Linked DNA regions of Streptomyces venezuelae. The protein of the gene in region 1 interacts with the protein of each later gene in a pairwise test. Links are inferred from orthologs where the notes say so. Each region holds a gene or a part of one and is shown on either strand. Other genes may lie near its edges.

What was found.
Region 2: the proteins of recA (region 1) and dprA interact in binary tests that used the Bacillus subtilis proteins (3 or more experiments, as listed by UniProt). The link is inferred for Streptomyces venezuelae from one-to-one orthologs.

The regions. Positions count from the first base shown.
Region 1 is NZ_CP029191.1:6,025,741-6,035,188, reverse strand. The notes cover bases 3,509-6,290. They hold recA (recombinase RecA), read right to left. Parts: upstream 5,571-6,290; coding sequence 4,446-5,570; downstream 3,509-4,445. Other genes in these bases: DEJ49_RS27280 (AI-2E family transporter), read right to left, coding at 5,816-6,290; recX (recombination regulator RecX), read right to left, coding at 3,591-4,442. In the rest of the region: DEJ49_RS27305 (rhodanese-like domain-containing protein), read left to right, coding at 1-222; DEJ49_RS27300 (FtsX-like permease family protein), read right to left, coding at 238-2,802; DEJ49_RS27295 (winged helix-turn-helix domain-containing protein), read right to left, coding at 2,799-3,446; more of DEJ49_RS27280, read right to left, coding at 6,291-7,093; DEJ49_RS27275 (DUF3046 domain-containing protein), read right to left, coding at 7,221-7,415; DEJ49_RS27270 (hypothetical protein), read left to right, coding at 7,494-8,456; DEJ49_RS27260 (ATP-dependent helicase), read left to right, coding at 8,809-9,448. UniProt on the Bacillus subtilis protein: Multifunctional protein involved in homologous recombination, DNA repair and competence.
Region 2 is NZ_CP029191.1:5,871,551-5,881,056, forward strand. Bases 6,667-9,506 are described here. They hold dprA (DNA-processing protein DprA), read left to right. Parts: upstream 6,667-7,439; coding sequence 7,440-8,573; downstream 8,574-9,506. Other genes in these bases: DEJ49_RS26695 (YifB family Mg chelatase-like AAA ATPase), read left to right, coding at 6,667-7,350; whiG (RNA polymerase sigma factor WhiG), read left to right, coding at 8,944-9,506. Outside these bases: tRNA (guanosine(37)-N1)-methyltransferase TrmD, read left to right, coding at 1-350; rplS (50S ribosomal protein L19), read left to right, coding at 482-832; lepB (signal peptidase I), read left to right, coding at 878-1,600; lepB (signal peptidase I), read left to right, coding at 1,593-2,675; lepB (signal peptidase I), read left to right, coding at 2,560-3,534; lepB (signal peptidase I), read left to right, coding at 3,615-4,373; DEJ49_RS26680 (NUDIX hydrolase), read left to right, coding at 4,363-4,851; DEJ49_RS26685 (DUF2469 domain-containing protein), read left to right, coding at 4,907-5,215; DEJ49_RS26690 (YraN family protein), read left to right, coding at 5,324-5,731; more of DEJ49_RS26695, read left to right, coding at 5,731-6,666. UniProt on the Bacillus subtilis protein: Protein that helps load RecA onto ssDNA during transformation. Binds cooperatively to circular ssDNA, is able to bridge different segments of DNA. Favors the loading of RecA onto SsbA- or SsbB-coated ssDNA and formation of RecA-DNA filaments.

The DNA.
Region 1 (9,448 bases):
CGCAACGAGCTGGAGTGGCGGCTCGACCCTCAGGGCAGCCATCGCGCTCCGGAGGCCACGAGCCATGACCTGCGCGTCGTCGTGGTCTGCAACGAGGGGTACGCGTCCAGCCTCGCGGCCGTCTCCCTGCGGCAGTTGGGGCTCCGCCACGCCACTGACCTCACGGGGGGCTTTCAGGCGTGGCGGGCGGCGGGGCTGCCGGTGGTGACCGCCCAGGCGTGAGGACGGCCGTGCCGCCTACTCCTTGGCCGTCGCCACCGTGACGGGGAGCGGCCTCAAGGCGGCGCGGCCGGGCAGGGCGGTCGCGATCAGGGCGAGCAAACCGGCGACGGTGAGCACGGAGACGTACACCAGAGGGGCGACCGTCGGTGCCGCGCTTCCGGTCATGCCGATGCTGAACGCCGTCAGGACGGCGAGTGCCACCCCACTGCCGAGCGCGGTACCGATGAACAGGACGGCCAGCGCCTCGGTCCGGAGCATCCGCAGCACCTGACGGCGCGTCGCCCCGGCCAGGCGCAGCATCGCGAACTCACGGACGCGTTCGGAGACGGACATCGCCAGTGTGTTGACGACGGCGATGGCGGTGAAGGCCAGGACGAGCCCCATCGCGAGCAGGTTCACCTCGGCGTTGGTCCTGCGGCTCTCCGCCTGGAGGTCGTCCGCGGCCGCCGGGGTGAGTACACGGACGCCCGGGAACTTGTCGACGGCCGCCGCGAGTTGTTCCTGTGTACGGTCGCTCCTGACGAGGACCGTGGCGGCGAGCGGGTTGTCCACGTGGCGGGCGACCAGGTCGTGCGCCATGGTCAGGTCCCCGAAGCCGAGCCCGCGTGCGTAGACGGCGCGCACGGTGAGTTTCGTCTTCGTGCCGTCTCCCAAGGTGAACGCGAGCGTGCTGCCCGGCTTCAGCCCCAGCCGGTCGGCGGCCAGTTCGCTGACGGCGCCACTCTCCTCACCGAAGTCCTCGATGGATCCTGCGGTGACGTCCGGGTCCCAGGTCCGGGCCAGGTGCTCAGGGGTGACGCCCTGCGCGGGGTACTTGTCGAGCCCCACGCGGACCGTCGTGCGGACGACCTCGGTGGCAGCCTGCACACCGTCGGTCGTCCGCAGCTTCCGGGCGGCCTGTGCCGGTACGCCGGGGCCTTGCGCGGCCAGCACCCAGTCCGCGCGGATGCCGTCGCGGGCCTGGCCGCGGGCGGCGTCGTCGAGGGTGGGCTGGACGAAGAGGACGGTGCAGGCCATGCCCGTGAGGAGGGCGAGCGGCGTGACGACGGCGGCCATGCGGGCCGCGTTGCCGCGCAGGTTGGCGTGGGCGAGCTTGCCTCCGGGGCCGGACAGCCTGAGCGGTCCTCGGAGGAGTGCGGCCGCTGCCCGGACGACGAACGGACCGAGGAGGGCGATGGCGCAGGCGAAGACCACGACCGTCAGGAACGTCACGGGGGTCGACGCCGCCTCGGTGCGCAGCACGCTCAGCACGGCGACGAGGACGACACCGCCGACGAGCAGCACCAGACCGGCGACGACTCGGCTCCAGGCGGGCCGTCGCGGCTCGATCTGCGCTTCGGCAAGAGCCTGCGCCGGGCGGATACGGACGATCCTGCGCCCCGCGATGCGCGCGGCGGCCCAGGCTCCCAGCACGGTGGCAGCGACGGCGACGAGAGGCGGGAAGGCACTGACGGTGCGCTCAAGGGTGGCGGGCACGGCCCCCGTTGCCACGAACCGCTCGTGCAGCACGCCTGCGAGCGGGATCCCGGCGAGCGCGCCGGCCGCACCCGCCACCACGCCGACGAGCACCGCCTCACGCCCGAGGAGCCTGCGGATCTGCTGCGGAGTCGCGGCGACGGCACGCAGCAGGGCGAGTTCGCGGTGGCGTTGCTGAATGGAGAGGGCGAAGGTGCCGACCACCACGAGCACAGCGACGAGGAGGGAGGTGCCACCCATGGCCCCGCCCATGCTGACGAGCTTGACGCGCGCTCCCGCCGCGTCCAGGAACTCCACGGGCCCGCGGTCGTCCCCCGCGCTGACCTGGGCCGTCGTCCCCTCGACGGCCTGCTCGACCGCCTTCTCCAGGTCGGCGACAGAGGTGCCCTCGGCCGGTATGACGCCGAAGGCGGTGACCTTCCCGGGGTGCGCCGCAAGCCGTTCGGCCTCATCGGAGGAGAAGAAGAGCGAGGTCTGGTGGGTCAGGGCGCCGTTCGCGGGCGCGGCCACTCCGGTGATGCGGTAGTCGCGCGGGCTCTGCGTCGACTGGACGGTGAGACGGTCGCCGGGGCGCAGCCCCGCGCGGTCGGCGAGACCGCGGTCGATGACGAGATCGCGCGAGGACCGCGGGGCCTTTCCGTCGACGAGGCGGAAGGGGGTGAGGGCGGCGGACTTCCATGCGTGCCCGTACGTGGGGGTGTCGGCGTTGTCGTCGGGTCCCGCTCCTGTTCCGGCACCCGGGCTCAACGGCTGGGCAATAAAGGTGAGTTCGGGTACGACGAAATCGACGCCCGGGACCCTCTTGATCCTGCTCCCGATGTCGTCGGCCGGCAGCCACGCGCGTTCGGCGATCGGTTTCGCCTTGTGCTTGATCTTGGTCTTGCCCTTTTTATGCTTGACCGTGGTCTGGTGCACGTTCTGGTCGGCGGAGACGATCACGGGGGCCGCGGCGTAGCGCTCGGTCTTGATCGTGCCGCGCAGGCCGGTTTCCAGGAGGGTGCCGCAGGCCGTGATGAGGCCCGCGGCGCACATCAGCGCGAGGAAGGCGCCGACGAATCCGCCTTTGCGGTCTCTGACGGTCTGCAGGGCGTAGCGCAGCATCATGAGGGCTCGGACTCTTTTCGGTTGTTGTCGGAGGAGCCGGCGTCGGCGGAGGAGGCGGTGGGCGCGGGGAAGGCCAGGAAGCGGGTGAGGACGGTGCGAGCGCCGTCCGGGGTGTCCGCTTCGGACCGCTTGTAGCGGTTGAGCAGCGCGATGTACTCCTCGAAGAACTCGTGGAGTTCGGGGAGGGTCAGCCGAATCGTGCCTCGGGAGTGCGGCAGCGCGTCGGCCCACTCGTCGGGGCCGGGATCGCGCTGCAATTGCCCGAAGAGTTCCAGGTCGGCGGCGTACGAGAGACGGTTGAGCTCGTCCATGACGAGCCGCATCTCGGGGCTCTGCCGGCTGCGCGGCGGAAAGCGCCGGTCGCCCGGGACGGCGCGCCACCAGCGCTCACGTCCGTGCCCGGAGCCGCGCGTCTCCTCGACGAAGCCGTAGCGGGCGAGTTCGCGCAGGTGATAGCTGGTCGCGCCGGTGTTGAGCCCGAGGGCTCGGGCGAGCGTCGCGGACGTGGCCGGGCCGTGCACGGTGAGGTGCTGCAGCATCTGCTGCCGCCGCGGCTGCGCGAGCGCCTTCAGAACGTGGAGATCATTGAGTTCCCGCGGGCCCTCGGCCCGCTCCGCCCCGGTCCTGCCGGGTTCCTCTGCCATGCGTACACAGTCGCCTGTGCACAGGTTCCTGTGCACTGCGGCAACCCGGCGTCTCCGCAGGGGGGTTACCCCCACCCTGCGGAGCGCGAGCCGGGGTACGGAGATCGTTCCGGTTGCCGCCCCACCCCCGTGGGGGCGGCCCGCTCAGAACCCTTCGTACCCCAGGTCGTCGGTCTCTTCGCCCTCTTCCTCCAGCGCCTGCCGGACCACGCGGAGCGCCATGCCCTCCGCGTAACCCTTGCGGGCGAGCATGCCCGCCAGGCGGCGCAGGCGCTTGTCGCGGTCGAGGCCCCGCGTGGAGCGGAGCTTGCGGGCGACGAGCTCCCGCGCGGTCGCCTCTTCCTGCTCCGCGTCGAGCTGCCCCACGGCCTCGTCGATCAGCGTGGACTCCACGCCTTTGGTGCGCAGCTCCCGCGCGAGTGCACGGCGGGCCAGACCCCGGCCGTGGTGCCGGGACTCCACCCAGGCGTCCGCGAAGGCGCTGTCGTTGATCAGTCCGACCTCTTCGAAGCGGGAGAGGACCTCTTCCGCCACGTCGTCGGGGATCTCCCGCTTGCGCAGTGCGTCGGCGAGCTGCTTGCGCGTGCGGGGGGTGCCGGTGAGGAGGCGCAGGCAGATCGCCCGTGCCCGCTCGGCGGGATCCGTGGGCGGCTCCCCCTTCTCGGCCCTCGACGAGGAAGGGGAACCGCTGTCCTGGTGGCCGCCGGGGCTGTCGGAATCCGGGCTGCCGGAGTCCCCGAATCGGCCGCGGCGGCGCCGGCGCCCACGACTCCGACCGCCTCCGCCCCGGAAGCCTTCGTCGTCCTGGTGGCCACCATCGTTCTGGAAGCCGTCGCCGTCCCGGAAGCTTCCGCTGGCCTGGAAACCGTCGCCGTCACCCCGGTCGGCGCACCGGCCCGCGCCGTCCTGATCCACACCGCCCCCGTGGCGCCGCCCGGCAGTGCCGGTGCGGCTTTCGGGGGCGGTGTGGTCCGCCCAGTCGGTTCGTCGCGTCACGGACTAGCTCTTGGCCGCCGCGGCCTTGGACTTGCCGGCCTTGGCCGCCGGAGCGGGCACCGTCTTGGCGTCGTCGGCGGCCGGGGCGGCGCCCGTCGCGTCCGTGCTCGGCTCCTCGGTCGGCGCCTCGGGCTTCACTCCGACGCCCAGCTTCTCCTTGATCTTCTTCTCGATCTCGTTGGCGAGGTCGGGGTTGTCCTTCAGGAAGTTGCGGGCGTTCTCCTTGCCCTGGCCGAGCTGGTCGCCCTCGTACGTGTACCAGGCGCCCGCCTTGCGGACGAACCCGTGCTCGACGCCCATGTCGATCAGGCCGCCCTCGCGGCTGATGCCCTGGCCGTAGAGGATGTCGAACTCGGCCTGCTTGAAGGGCGGCGCGACCTTGTTCTTGACGACCTTGACGCGGGTGCGGTTGCCCACCGCGTCCGTGCCGTCCTTCAGGGTCTCGATGCGGCGGATGTCCATGCGCACCGACGCGTAGAACTTCAGCGCGCGGCCACCGGTCGTGGTCTCCGGGGAACCGAACATCACGCCGATCTTCTCGCGCAGCTGGTTGATGAAGATCGCGGTGGTCTTGGACTGGTTGAGCGCGCTGGTGATCTTTCGCAGGGCCTGGCTCATCAGGCGGGCCTGCAGACCCACGTGCGAGTCGCCCATCTCGCCCTCGATCTCCGCGCGCGGCACCAGGGCGGCCACGGAGTCGATGACGATCAGGTCGAGGGCGCCGGAGCGGACCAGCATGTCGACGATCTCGAGGGCCTGCTCGCCGTTGTCCGGCTGGGACAGGATGAGGTTGTCGATGTCGACGCCGAGCTTCTTCGCGTACTCGGGGTCGAGGGCGTGCTCCGCGTCCACGAAGGCCACCGCGCCGCCCGCCCGCTGGGCGTTGGCCACGGCGTGCAGGGTGAGGGTCGTCTTACCGGAGGACTCCGGGCCGTACACCTCCACCACACGGCCGCGGGGGATGCCGCCGACGCCGAGCGCGACGTCGAGCGCGGTCGACCCGGTGGGGATGACCTCGATGGGCTCGTTCGGCCGCTCGCCCATGCGCATCACTGCGCCCTTGCCGAATTGCCGTTCAATCTGTGCGAGCGCGGCGTCGAGCGCCTTCTCGCGGTCGGTTCCTGCCATGGGTTCCACCCGATTTGCTTGAGTCGATCGCTTCACGTCAAAGACGCTAACGCCTGCCACTGACAATCCGCCCCGACGCCCGTCCAGCCTGTGGATAACTCGAGGTCCACCCCGCAGAATCGCCGCCGGACAACCCATGAGAATGGATGTTCGAATTTAGTGTCAAGCGTGGCACGCCGGGGCCGACGCCGTCCGCCGGCTCCCGCCGACGCCCGCGCCCGCCCTCCCCCGGCGCCCGCTCTCTCCTACTTGCGCTTGCCCGGCTTCGGCGAGGATCCACCCGGCTCCGCCGGGGCCTCCGGCCTGTTCGGCCCCCGCAGCGCCCGCCGCATCCGGGCGAGGAGGGGAGCTCCGACCTGGCGCCGGTGCCCGTGCACCCGGGGGTCGTCCGTGACGTCGTACCTCTTCACGTACGCCCCGAGGAACGCCTGCAGCGTCGCGACGGCCGGGATGGCGATGAGCGCCCCCACCGCGCCGAGGAGCGCCGTGCCCGCGATGACCGAGCCGAACGCGACGGCGGGGTGGATGTCCACGCTCTTGGCGGTGAGCTTGGGCTGCAGTACGTAGTTCTCGAACTGCTGGTAGACGACCACGAAGACCAGCACCCAGAGCGAGTACCAGGGGTCGACCGTGAAGGCGATCAGCATCGGCAGGGCGCCCGCGAGATACGTGCCGATGGTGGGGATGAACTGGGACACGAGGCCCACCCACACGGCGAGCACGGGCGCGTAGGGCACTTCGAGCACCTGCAGCAGGATGTAGTGCGCGATCCCGGAGATCAGCGCCATCAGGCCGCGCGAGTAAAGGTAGCCGCCGGTCTTGTCGACCGCGATCTCCCAGGCCCGCAGCACCTCGGCCTGCTTGGCGGGCGGCAGCACCGAGCACAGGGCGCGCCGCAGCCTCGGCCCGTCGGCCGCGAAGTAGAACGAGAACAGCAGGATCGTCAGGAGCTGGAAGAGACCGCCCAGCACCTGCGCGGACACGTCCAGGACACCGCTGGCGCTGTTCTGCACGTACTTCTGCAGCCAGTCCGAGTGGACCAGGCTGTCCTGGACCTCGACGCGGGAGAGGTCCGTGTGGAAGGTCTGGTTGATCCAGCTGATGACCTTGTCCAGGTAGTCGGGGAAGTCCTCGACCATGTCCACGATCTGGCCCGCGAGCATCGACCCCATCAAGGCGATGAAGCCGGCGCTGGCGATCACGACGCCCAGGAAGACCAGGAACGTGGCGAAACCCCTGCGCATACCGCGCGCGGCCATCCAGCTCACCGCGGGCTCGACCGCGAGCGCCAGGAAGAACGCGATCAATACGTTGATCAACAGCCCGGTCAACTGATGGAACGCCCAGCTGCCCAGCTGGAAGCAGGCGACGAGCGCGAGGGCGAGAACCATGGCGCGCGGCAGCCAGCGCGGCATGCGGGCGCCCTGCCCTGCCTGGGTTCCGGCGGGGGGCTGTGCGGGCGGCGTCGTGCCGGGCGGAGCGGTGTCCTGGGTGACCTGCGCGGTCTCGTCTGTCGGTGCCACGGGCCAAGTCTCGCCCACGTCGGCGCCGACCGGACGCCACCCTCACATCTTGGGACGCGCTTGGGACGGGGAGGGCACGACCCACGCGCGCGTGGAACCCTTCCGGCGCCGCCGGACAGCCCCTGTTTCAGCGCTTCTCGGCGGGTACGTCCATCGCCGTGCACACCGCACGCCAGACGTCCTTGGCCTCCCAGCCCGCATCCAGCGCCTCATTGACCGTACGGCCGCCCAATTCAGCCATCACGTGATCGCGCGCGAAGGAGTCGGCGTACCCCGCACCGAAGTGGGCCGCCATCCGCTGCCAGAAGACCGTCAACCGCATGACTCCAGTATCACGCCCCTGAGGGGGCGGCCGGGCGCAGGGGGTCGTCGAGAACGCTTTCCGTCCTACGGTCGGTGCATGGCCGAAACCGGAGCATCTCCCGCAGTGCCCTCACCCGACGCGGCGCTCTCCCCGCTCGCCCGCGCCGAGCGCTTCGTCTGGCTCACCGCGCGCGTCCTGGAGCAGCGACGGTTCGCGTACCACTTCCTGGACGGCGCGGGAGGTGACGCGGCCGCGGACGCGGTGGAGACCGCCCTGACCTCGTACGCCACCGCGGACGGCGGGTACGGCTACGCACTGGAGCCCGATCTGCGCGGGCCCGTGAGCCAGCCCCTGCACACCGGGCACGCGCTGGGCGTCCTGGACTCGATCCACCGTTGCGGCGGACAGCGGGTGGAGCGCGTCTGCCGCTACCTGACGTCGGTGTCGACGCCCGAGGGTGCCCTTCCCGCGATCCATCCCAGCCAGCGCGGCTACCCCTCGGCGCCGTTCATGCCGATCATGGACGACCCGCCCAGCGAGCTGCTCGCGACCGGCCCCGTAGTGGGTCTGCTGCACCGCAACGAGGTGTGGCACGCCTGGCTCTTCCGCGCCACGGACTTCTGCTGGACGGCCGTCGAGTCGCTGAAGACGTCGCATCCCTACGAGATCCAGGCGGCCGTCGCCTTCCTGGACGGTGTACCCGACCGCCCACGCGCGCGTGCCGCCGCCGACCGCCTGGGTCGTCTCGTGCGCGAGCAGCGGCTCGTGGCGCTGGACCCCGCGGACCTCGACGCCTATCCGGTGCAGCCCGGCTACGCACCGGGAGAACACCACTTCCCGCACGACTTCGCGAAGGTCCCGGAGTCGCTCGCGCGCTCGTGGTTCACCGACGCGGAGATGGCGCGCTCCCTCGACTTCCTGGCGCGGGACCAGGCGGCGGACGGCGGCTGGCCGGTGCGCTGGCGGCAGTGGGCTCCCGGCACGGCCATGGAGGCGCGGCCCATCGTCACCATCCAGGCGCTGCGTACGCTCCGGGCGTACGGACGGGACATCGCCTGAGAGGACACCCTGGGTACCGCGAGCACCGGGATCGCCCCCCTCACCTCGCCAGCGCGCGCAGCCCCGCCGTGACGGCGACGGCCGCGGCGATGACGACGAGGAACGGTACGCGCGCGTGCGGCGGTCCTGGGGCCCGCCGTGCGAACCGTGCGCTGCGGCAGATGCCCGCCGTTGAGCCGCAGCAGCCGGGTCACCGCCATACCCGGAGCACCGTGTCTGCGGCGAGCGCGCCGCGTACCGCCAGTGCCGCGCCTGTTCCGCCGAACCCACCACGCCTCCATTCCGCGAGGGGCACGCGACCTCTTTTCCGCAGGTGGGCGCCGATGTCAGTGGTGGGGTGCACGATGGGGTCATGGTCAGCTCCGCGTCCAGTGCTCCCGGCGCCGCCGGCGCTCACAGCGCCCTCGACAGCTTCTCCCCCGCGACCCGCGGCTGGTTCACGGGTGCCTTCTCCGCGCCCACGTCCGCCCAGGCCGGAGCGTGGCAGGCCATCCACGAGGGCTCGGACGTGCTCGTCGTCGCACCCACGGGCTCCGGAAAGACCCTGGCCGCGTTCCTCGCGGCCCTCGACCAGCTCGCGTCGACACCGCCGCCGGCCGACGCGAAGAAGCGCTGCCGGGTGCTGTACATCTCGCCCCTGAAGGCGCTCGCGGTCGACGTGGAGCGCAATCTGCGCAGCCCGCTGACCGGTATCCGTCAGGAGGCGGTGCGCCTCGGCATGCCCGAGCCGGAGGTGCGGGTCGGGATCCGTTCGGGTGACACCTCGGCCGCCGAGCGCCGTGCGCTGTCGACGCGCCCGCCGGACATCCTGATCACCACGCCCGAGTCGCTCTTCCTGATGCTGACGTCCGCGGCGCGGGACGCGCTGACCGGCATCGAGACGGTGATCCTCGACGAGGTGCACGCGGTCGCGGGCACCAAGCGCGGCGCCCATCTCGCCCTGTCCATGGAGCGGCTCGACGAACTGCTGCCGAAGCCCGCGCGCCGCATCG
Region 2 (9,506 bases), 150 kb from region 1 along the record:
CCGTGGCCCGGCTCCTGCCCGGCGTCCTCGGCAACGCCGAATCGCACCAGGACGACTCCTTCGCCCCCGGAGCCATGGCCAACCTCCTGGAAGGCCCGGTGTACACGAAGCCTCCCCAGTGGCGCGGGCACGGCATTCCCGACGTCCTCCTTAGCGGACACCACGGCAAGATCGCCCGCTGGCGGCGGGACGAGGCGCTCCGGCGCACGACCCGCAACAGGCCCGATCTCATCGAGCGTTGCGATCCCGAGGCCTTCGACAAGAAAGACCGCGAGATGCTCTCGATCCTGGGGTGGCGCCCGGGGCCCGACGGCCGATTTGGGCGTAACCCCGAGGCCGTGGAAGAATAGAACGCTGCTGTACGTCCAGCGTGCGCCCCTGCCACAGGGGGAACGACGCCCGCCCGACGCGATCAGCTACCGAAACCTCATCACCACGTTCCGCTGATGACCTGTGGCATCAGTGAAGAAAGCAGACGATCATGGCTAACCTGCTCGACTCCGTCGACAGCGCGTCGCTGCGCAGCGACATCCCGGCCTTCCGCCCGGGTGACACCGTCAACGTCCACGTCCGCGTCATCGAGGGCAACCGCTCCCGTGTGCAGCAGTTCAAGGGCGTAGTCATCCGCCGCCAGGGTGCCGGCGTGCGCGAGACCTTCACGGTCCGCAAGGTCTCCTTCTCCGTCGGCGTCGAGCGCACCTTCCCGGTGCACACCCCGATCGTCGAGAAGATCGAGCTCATCACCCGCGGTGACGTGCGTCGCGCGAAGCTGTACTACCTCCGTGACCTGCGCGGCAAGGCCGCGAAGATCAAGGAGAAGCGCGAGAGCTGAGCTCCCGCGCGGGTCCACAGCGGGGCCGGATAGCATCTGGCCCCGATGGACACCGAAGCACAGCACACGGAGCGCGACCGCTCCTCCCCACCCTCCGATACCGGAGACGTCCCCGACGTCGCCGAAGCATCCGAGGAGACGGAGGAACGGTCGCGCTCCGTTTTTGCGTCCCTCGTCGACCGCGTGCCCGGCGGCGGGTTCACGCTGTCGTTCCTGCTGTGTGTAGGGGCCCTGCTCCTGGTCAGCGCCTTCGTGGTGCAGCCCTTCCAAATCCCGAGCGGCTCCATGGAGCCCGCGTTCCGCTCCGGGGACCGGGTACTCGTCAACAAGTTGGCGTACCGTTTCGGTTCCGAGCCCCGACGGGGTGACGCGGTCGTCTTCGACGGAAGCGGCTACTTCGGAGAAGCCGACTACATCAAGCGAGTCGTGGGCACCGGGGGAGACCGGGTGGTCTGCTGCGACAAGCGGGGGAGGGTCCAGGTGAACGGCGAGCCGATCGACGAGCCGTACCTGTACCCGGGGGACGCCGCTTCCAAGGTGCCCTTCGACGTCGTCGTCCCCGAGGGCAGCCTCTTCCTCCTCGGCGATCACCGCGGTGACTCCCGTGACTCCCGTGACCACCTCGGAGAGCCCGGCGGCGGCATGATCCCCGTCGACGCGGTCATCGGCAGAGCCGACTGGATCGCCTGGCCCATCGGCCGCTGGACGTCCCTGGAGCGCCCCGACAGCTACGCGCGCGTGCCCACACCCGGCGGCGCCCATGGGTAGCCGCGGACGGGCCCGCGCCGGCCACGGCGTCGACACCCGGCTGCCCACGGGGTCCCGGCCGACCGACGGCCCCTCCCTGCCCGGCCGGGCCGAGCGGCGCAAGCTGGCCCGGAAGGTCAAGCGGCGCAGGCGGCGTTCGGCGATCAAGGAGATACCCCTCCTCATAGGGGTGGCCCTGCTCATAGCCCTCGTCCTGAAGACCTTCCTGGTGCAGGCCTTCGTGATCCCTTCGGGCTCCATGGAGCAGACGATCCGGATCGGCGACCGTGTCCTCGTCGACAAGCTCACCCCCTGGTTCGGCTCGAAGCCGGAGCGCGGTGACGTCGTCGTCTTCAAGGACCCCGGCAGCTGGCTGGAAGAGGAACAGGGCAAGAAGAAGGACGACCCCGTGGTCGTCAAGCAGGTCAAGGAAGGCCTGACCCAGATCGGCCTGCTGCCCTCCGACAGCGAACGCGACCTCATCAAGAGGGTCATCGGCGTCGGCGGCGACACCGTGAAGTGCTGCGACAAGAACGACAAGGTCACCGTCAACGGCGTGCCCCTGGACGAGCCCTACATCAACCCCGGGGACAAGCCCTCCGCCTTCGAGTTCGAGGTGAAGGTCCCCGAAGGCCGCCTCTTCATGATGGGCGACCACAGGAGCGACTCGGCCGACTCCCGCTTCCACCGCACCGAGAAGTTCAGCGGCACGATCGCCGAGGACCAGGTCGTCGGGCGCGCCATCGTCATCGCATGGCCCTTCGGGCACTGGCGCAAGCTGGAGGCGCCGGACACATACGCGTCAGTTCCCGACGCGCGTGCGGGATCGGACATCGCCACAGGAGCGTCGCATAGGCTGACCCCTGACGATCGATACGGATTGATCCGGCTCCCGACCCCTGCGGAACTCCCGCTCGTTATGGGAGTGGTGGGCCTGCATCGCATCTGGGGCAGGCGGCGGCACGGACTGAGGAGTGGATGTGGGGGATTTGGCGGTCGGCGCACGATCCGGACACGAGGGGCCCGAAGATCGGCCGGGACGATCCGACGAGCCGGGCGTCGACCCCGTCGCGGACGGTGCGACCCCCGGGAGTGACGCCGTGGGCGACGACGGCGACGGTGGCGCGACGCGCGAGCGGGATCCCGAGCAGCCGAAGAAGAAGCCCCGATCCTTCTGGAAGGAGCTGCCGCTCCTCATCGGTATCGCTCTGGTCCTGGCGCTGCTCATCAAGACGTTCCTGGTCCAGGCGTTCTCGATCCCGTCGGACTCGATGCAGAACACGCTGCAGCAGGGCGACCGCGTTCTCGTCGACAAGCTGACTCCGTGGTTCGGCTCCGAGCCCGAGCGCGGCGAGGTCGTCGTGTTCAGGGACCCCGGCCACTGGCTGGACGGCGAGCCCACGCCGGACCCGAACGCGATCCAGCGGGTCCTCGGCTGGGTCGGCCTGATGCCGTCCGCCGACGAGAAGGACCTCATCAAGCGCGTCATCGGCGTCGAGGGCGACACGGTGGAGTGCAAGGGCACGGGGCCGGTGAAGGTCAACGGCAAGGCGCTGAACGAGCCGTACGTCTTCGCGGGCAACACCCCGTGCAGCGTCGACGACCAGGGCGGCCAGTTCAAGATCAAGGTTCCCAAGGGCAAAATCTGGGTCATGGGTGACCACCGGCAGAACTCGCTGGACTCCCGCTACCACCAGAAGCAGCCGGGCGGCGGCGCCGTCCCCGTGGACAACGTCGTGGGCCGCGCGATCGTGATCGCCTGGCCGCCCACCCGCTGGGCGACGCTGCCCAAGCCGGACACCTTCGACCAGCCGGGCATCAACGCGCTCTCCAGCGCGGCGCCGGGCGTCCTCGGACTCGCGGGTGCCGTGCCGCTCGTGCTGTGGCGCAGGCGCCGTCTCACGGTGGCTGCCGCGCGCGGCGCGAGGGTTTCTGGCGGCAGTACCGCCGGGTAGGGTGCCGTCCCAGATCGCCGATCTTCCGCCGCCCGTACGCACGGGCGGCGAGGTCGTCTCCGAGATGGGGGAGCACTGGGATGAGCAGGACACAACGTACGAACGAGGGCCGCGGACGGCTCGGCAGCGTGCTGTCGGGCATCGCCGTGGCCCTCGGCTGTGTGCTCTTCCTCGGAGGGTTCGTCTGGGGCGCGATCCAGTACCAGCCGTACACGGTCCCGACCGGCTCGATGGCCCCGACGATCGGCTCGGGCGACCGGGTGCTGGCGCAGCGGATCGACGGCGACGAGGTGCGCCGCGGCGACATCGTCGTCTTCGAGCAGTCCACGTGGGGCGACCTGCCCATGGTCAAGCGCGTCGTCGGCATAGGCGGGGACAGGATTTCCTGCTGCCAGGACGGCAAGCTGACCGTCAACGGCAAGGACATCGCAGAACCGTATCTCCTCGATCAGGGCGAGGCGGCCGTGGCCACCCGCATCCCCGCCACGACGGTCCCCAAGGGGCGCCTGTTCCTGCTCGGTGACGAGCGCAGCGGATCCCTGGACTCCACCGCGCACCTGACCGACGGGGAGAACGGCACGGTGTCGCGGAAGGCCGTGAAGGCGCGGGTCGACGCGGTGGCGTGGCCGATGGAGAGGTTCGGCATGCTGGAGCGGCCCGACGGGTTCTCGGCCCTGCCGGGCGGCACCTCCGAGCCGGGCCCGCTGCGCCTGATGGTGATCGCCGTCGTGGCGGGCATGGTGCTCGTCCTGGGCGGCGCGGCCTACGGTCCTGTGGCCAGGCGCGCGGGCCGCCGCCGCGCGGGCAGCGGTGCCCAGGAGACCGCCGGTGTCGGCTGACCTGCGCAGGGTCGCCCGGGTGATCCTGCTCGACCCGAGCGACCGCATCCTGCTCATGCACGGCTTCGAGCCGGGGAACGCGTCGGACGACTGGTGGTTCACACCGGGCGGCGGGGTGGAGGGCGACGAGACGCGGGAGCAGGCGGCCCTGCGCGAGTTGCGGGAGGAGACCGGCATCACGGAGGTCGAGCTCGGCCCGGTCCTGTGGCGGCGCGTCTGTTCGTTCCCCTTCGCGGGGCGGCGCTGGGACCAGGACGAGTGGTACTTCCTGGCCCGTACGTCGCAGACCGCGATCGCCGCGGAGGGCCTCACGGAGCTGGAAAGACGCAGCGTCGACGGAGCACGTTGGTGGACGTGCCGAGAACTGACCGAGGCTCATGAGACGGTGTACCCGACCAGGCTCGCCGAGCTGCTTCGCAGACTGCTCGACGAGGGGCCCCCGGAAAGGCCCGAGATCCTCGACACGGAAATCGTGTAGGGGTTCGCGGGGCTGACGCACAATAGGGGGACGCACGGCTGAAGGGGAACATGCCATGAGCGCCGAGGACCTCGAGAAGTACGAGACCGAGATGGAGCTGAAGCTCTACCGGGAGTACCGCGATGTCGTCGGGCTGTTCAAATACGTGATCGAGACCGAACGTCGTTTCTACCTCACAAATGACTACGAGATGCAGGTGCACTCGGTCCAGGGTGAGGTGTTCTTCGAGGTCTCCATGGCGGACGCCTGGGTGTGGGACATGTACCGGCCCGCCCGGTTCGTCAAGCAGGTGCGGGTGCTCACGTTCAAGGACGTGAACATCGAGGAGCTCAACAAGAGCGATCTGGAGCTGCCGGGCAGCTGAGCGCAGCTGCCTTCGCCCGCCGATTCCGGCTGATTCACTCGGCGGGGTGGCGTGGTTTTCCACAACCGGCGAGTAATGCACCAAGATCCAATAGGTGCGGGCTGAACCGTGACCGTGGGTGTCGGAGGTGGTGCCGACATGAACGCACGGGGAGCACTCGGCAGGTACGGCGAGGATCTGGCCGCACGACGGCTGATCGACGCGGGGATGACGGTCCTGGAGCGCAACTGGCGCGCGGGCAGGACCGGTGAGATCGACATCGTGGCCATGGACGGCGAGGCTCTCGTCGTCTGCGAGGTCAAGACGCGCAGAGGGGGCCCGGGCGGCTCCCCTCCCTTCGAACATCCGATGGCGGGCGTCGGCCGGACCAAGGCGGAGCGCCTGCGCAGGCTCGCCGAGCGCTGGGTCGAGGAACGCGGCGGCCCACCGCCGGGCGGTGTCCGCATCGACCTGGTCGGCGTCCTGATCCCGCGACGCGGTGTCCCCGTGGTCGAGCATGCGCGGGGGGTGGCCTGATGGGATTCGCGCGTACGTGTTCGGTGGCGCTGGTCGGCGTCGAGGGCGTGGTCGTCGAGGTGCAGGCCGACCTGGAGCCCGGAGTCGCGGCCTTCACGCTGGTGGGGCTGCCGGACAAGAGCCTCACCGAGAGCCGCGACCGGGTCAGGGCGGCCGTCGTCAACTCCGGCGGCGAGTGGCCGCAGAAGAAGCTCACGGTCGGGCTGAGCCCGGCGTCGGTGCCGAAGGGCGGCAGCGGTTTCGATCTGGCCGTCGCCTGCGCCGTCCTCGGGGCGGCCGAGCGGATCGACCCCCGGGTCCTCGCCGACATCGTGATGATCGGGGAACTCGGACTCGACGGCCGGGTGCGCCCGGTTCTCGGGGTGCTGCCCGCGGTCCTCGCGGCGGCCGACGCGGGGTACGAACAGGTGGTCGTCCCCGAGTGCACCGCCGCCGAGGCCTCCCTGGTCCCGGGCATCTCCGTCCTCGGGGTGCGCAGCCTGCGACAACTCATCGCCGTCCTCACCGACGAGCCTGTGCCGGAGGAGGAGCCGGACGAGCCCGGACGGCCCGATCCGCTGCTCGCCGGGCTGTGTGTGCCGGGCACTGGGGTCGGTTCCGGGCTCAGCGGCAGCCTGGACGACGCCCACGCGCTCGACCTGGCCGATGTCGTGGGGCAGGTGGCGGCCAGGACGGCCGTCGAAGTCGCCGCGGCCGGCGCGCACCACCTCTTCCTGCAAGGTCCACCCGGTGCGGGGAAGACCATGCTGGCGGAGCGGCTCCCGGCGGTCCTGCCCCGGCTGACGCGGGAGGAGTCCCTGGAAGTGACGGCGGTCCACTCCGTGGCGGGCATGCTGCCTCCGGGCAGGCCGTTGGTGGACATCGCGCCGTACTGCGCCCCGCACCACTCGGCGACCATGCAGTCGCTGGTGGGCGGCGGCAAGGGGATCGCACGGCCGGGCGCGGTCTCGCTGGCTCATCGCGGGGTGCTTTTTCTGGACGAGGCGCCCGAGTTCAGCGGCAAGACGCTGGACTCGCTGCGGCAGCCCCTGGAGTCGGGGCACGTGGTCATCGCGCGCAGCGCCGGCGTGGTGCGACTGCCCGCCAAGTTTCTGATGGTGCTTGCGGCGAACCCCTGCCCGTGCGGGCGGCACACGTTGCTGGGCGACGGCTGTGAATGCCCCGCTTCCCTCATCCGGCGCTATCAGGCCCGCCTCTCGGGACCGCTGCTCGACCGGGTCGACCTGAAGGTGGAGGTGGAGGCCGTCACCCGCTCCGAGCTGGCCGGGTACGGCACGCCGGGGGAGTCCACCCGGACCGTCGCCGACCGGGTGCGGGCTGCGCGCGAGCGAGCGGCCGCCCGCCTGGCCGGCACCGGATGGCGGACCAACAGCGAGGTCGCGGGGCACGCCCTGCGCACGCGCTGGCCCGCGGCGCCCGGCGCGCTGGAGGCGGCCGAACTGGACCTGGAGCGGGGTTTCCTGACCGCCCGGGGACTGGACCGCGTGCTGCGGGTCGCCTGGACCGTCGCCGACCTCGCGGGGCACGACCGGCCCCTCGCGCAGGACGTCGCCCTCGCGCTGCAACTGCGTACAGGGATCGCGCGGGGCGTGCCCATGGTCATCGGGGCGTCATCGTGAGCGCCGATGTGCCGCCGGGGCTGCCGTCGGATTCCTCGTGGAAGCCGTCGTCGGATCCGCCGTCGAGTCCGCCGCCGGACGGCGAGCGGCTGGCCCGCGTCGCGTTGACGCGGGTCCTCGAGCCGGGGGACGCGGTCGGCGGGCGGTGGCTGCGCGAGGTCGGGGCGGCGGAGGTGCTGCGGTGCCTCACGGGACCGGAGGGAGAGGCACGGCTGCCCGGGGTGACGGCGCGGCGGTGGGACGGGCTGAGGGTGCGGGCCGCCGCGGTGCGTCCGGAGCGGGATCTCGCGGCGGTGCGGGATGTCGGGGGGAGGTTCGTGTGTCCGGGGGACGCGGAGTGGCCGGTCACCCTGGACGACCTGGGGGACGCGCGGCCGCTCGGGCTCTGGGTGCGGGGACGGCCGTCCCTGCGGATATGGGGGCTGCGGTCGGTGGCCGTCGTCGGCTCACGGGCCTGTTCGGGGTACGGCGCGCACATGGCGGCCGAGCTCGCCGCGGGGCTCGCGGAGCGCGGCTGGGTCGTGATCTCCGGAGGGGCGTACGGCGTGGACGGTGCCGCACACCGAGGGGCGCTCGGCGCCGGAGGTGCAACCGTGGCCGTCCTGGCCTGCGGGGTCGACCGGCCCTATCCGCGCGGGCACGCCGGGCTGATCGGACGCATCGCGGAACAGGGGCTCGTGGTGGGTGAGTTGCCGCCGGGGGACCATCCGACGCCGAGCCGGTTCATCCTGCGGAACAGGGTGATCGCGGCGCTGACCAGGGGAACGGTGGTGGTCGAGGCCGCGTACCGCAGCGGGGCGCTCGCCACGGCGCGCGGTGCCCAGGAGCTGGGACGCTTCGTCATGGGGGTGCCGGGACCCGCGACCAGCGGCCTTTCGGCCGGGGTGCACGAACTGCTGCGGGGTGACGGAGTCCTCGTCACGGACGCCTCCGAAGTCGTCGAGCTGGTCGGTGACATGGGGGAGCTCGCCCCGGCCAGGCGGGGGCCCGTCGTGCCGCGTGACCTGCTCGCTTCCGGAGTGCGGCGCGTCCTCGCCGCCCTGCCGGCGCGGGGGCTCGCCGCGGTGCGGGACATCGCGATCGGGGCAGGGACCACCGAGGACGATGCGGTCGGGCGGCTGTACGAACTTCAGTCGTTGGGGTTCGTCGAACGACACGGCGACGGCTGGCAGTTGACACGCCAGGCGATTCTGTCCGTGTTCGCCAATGGGGAGGAATCGTGACCGAGCGTGTTCCGCCGGACGGATGACCCCCGACGACCTTGGGAAATCGTGCAGTTGGCGCGTCGGAGTCATTACACAGGGCGACGACGCTGACTCCTGAAGGGGGCAAGCGGAACGTATCTGCGCACGCGCGATCCCATACTCTTCGCTCACTGCGACACTTCAGTCACGCTACGCTCACACAGATTCCGACGCGGACAGGCAACAGACGGACGACCTCATTCACTCCACGCACGCTCTCCACCACTCCGGCGCGAGCGACACCGGTGCTTCCACCGGCTCGCGCGACCTCACCGACCCACGCGACCTCCCCAGTTCAGGCGACCCCACCGACCTCCCCGGTTCACGGCAGAACGGCTCAAGGCGACGAATGCCCCAGCACACCTCAGGGTCCGATCGGGCAGCGGTTCCCCCCGCCGCCCGTAGCGGCGAGCAGGAGCGGCCCCCCGCGCCCTCGTCGCTGGACGAGCTGTGGCGCTCGTACAAGGAGACGGGGGACGGGCGGCTGCGGGAGCAGCTGATCCTGCACTACTCGCCGCTGGTGAAGTACGTCGCGGGCCGGGTCAGCGTGGGGCTGCCGCCCAATGTCGAGCAGGCCGACTTCGTGTCGTCCGGCGTGTTCGGGCTCATCGACGCGATCGAGAAGTTCGACATCGAGCGGTCCATCAAGTTCGAGACGTACGCGATCACCCGCATCCGCGGGGCCATGATCGACGAACTGCGTGCGCTCGACTGGATCCCGCGGTCGGTGCGGCAGAAGGCGCGCAACGTCGAGCGTGCGTACGCCACGCTCGAGGCGCAGTTGAGGCGCACTCCCTCGGAGGGCGAGGTCGCCGCCGAGATGGGGATCGCGCTGGAGGAACTGCACGCGGTTTTCAGCCAGTTGTCGCTGGCGAACGTCGTGGCCCTCGAAGAGCTGCTCCACGCGGGCAG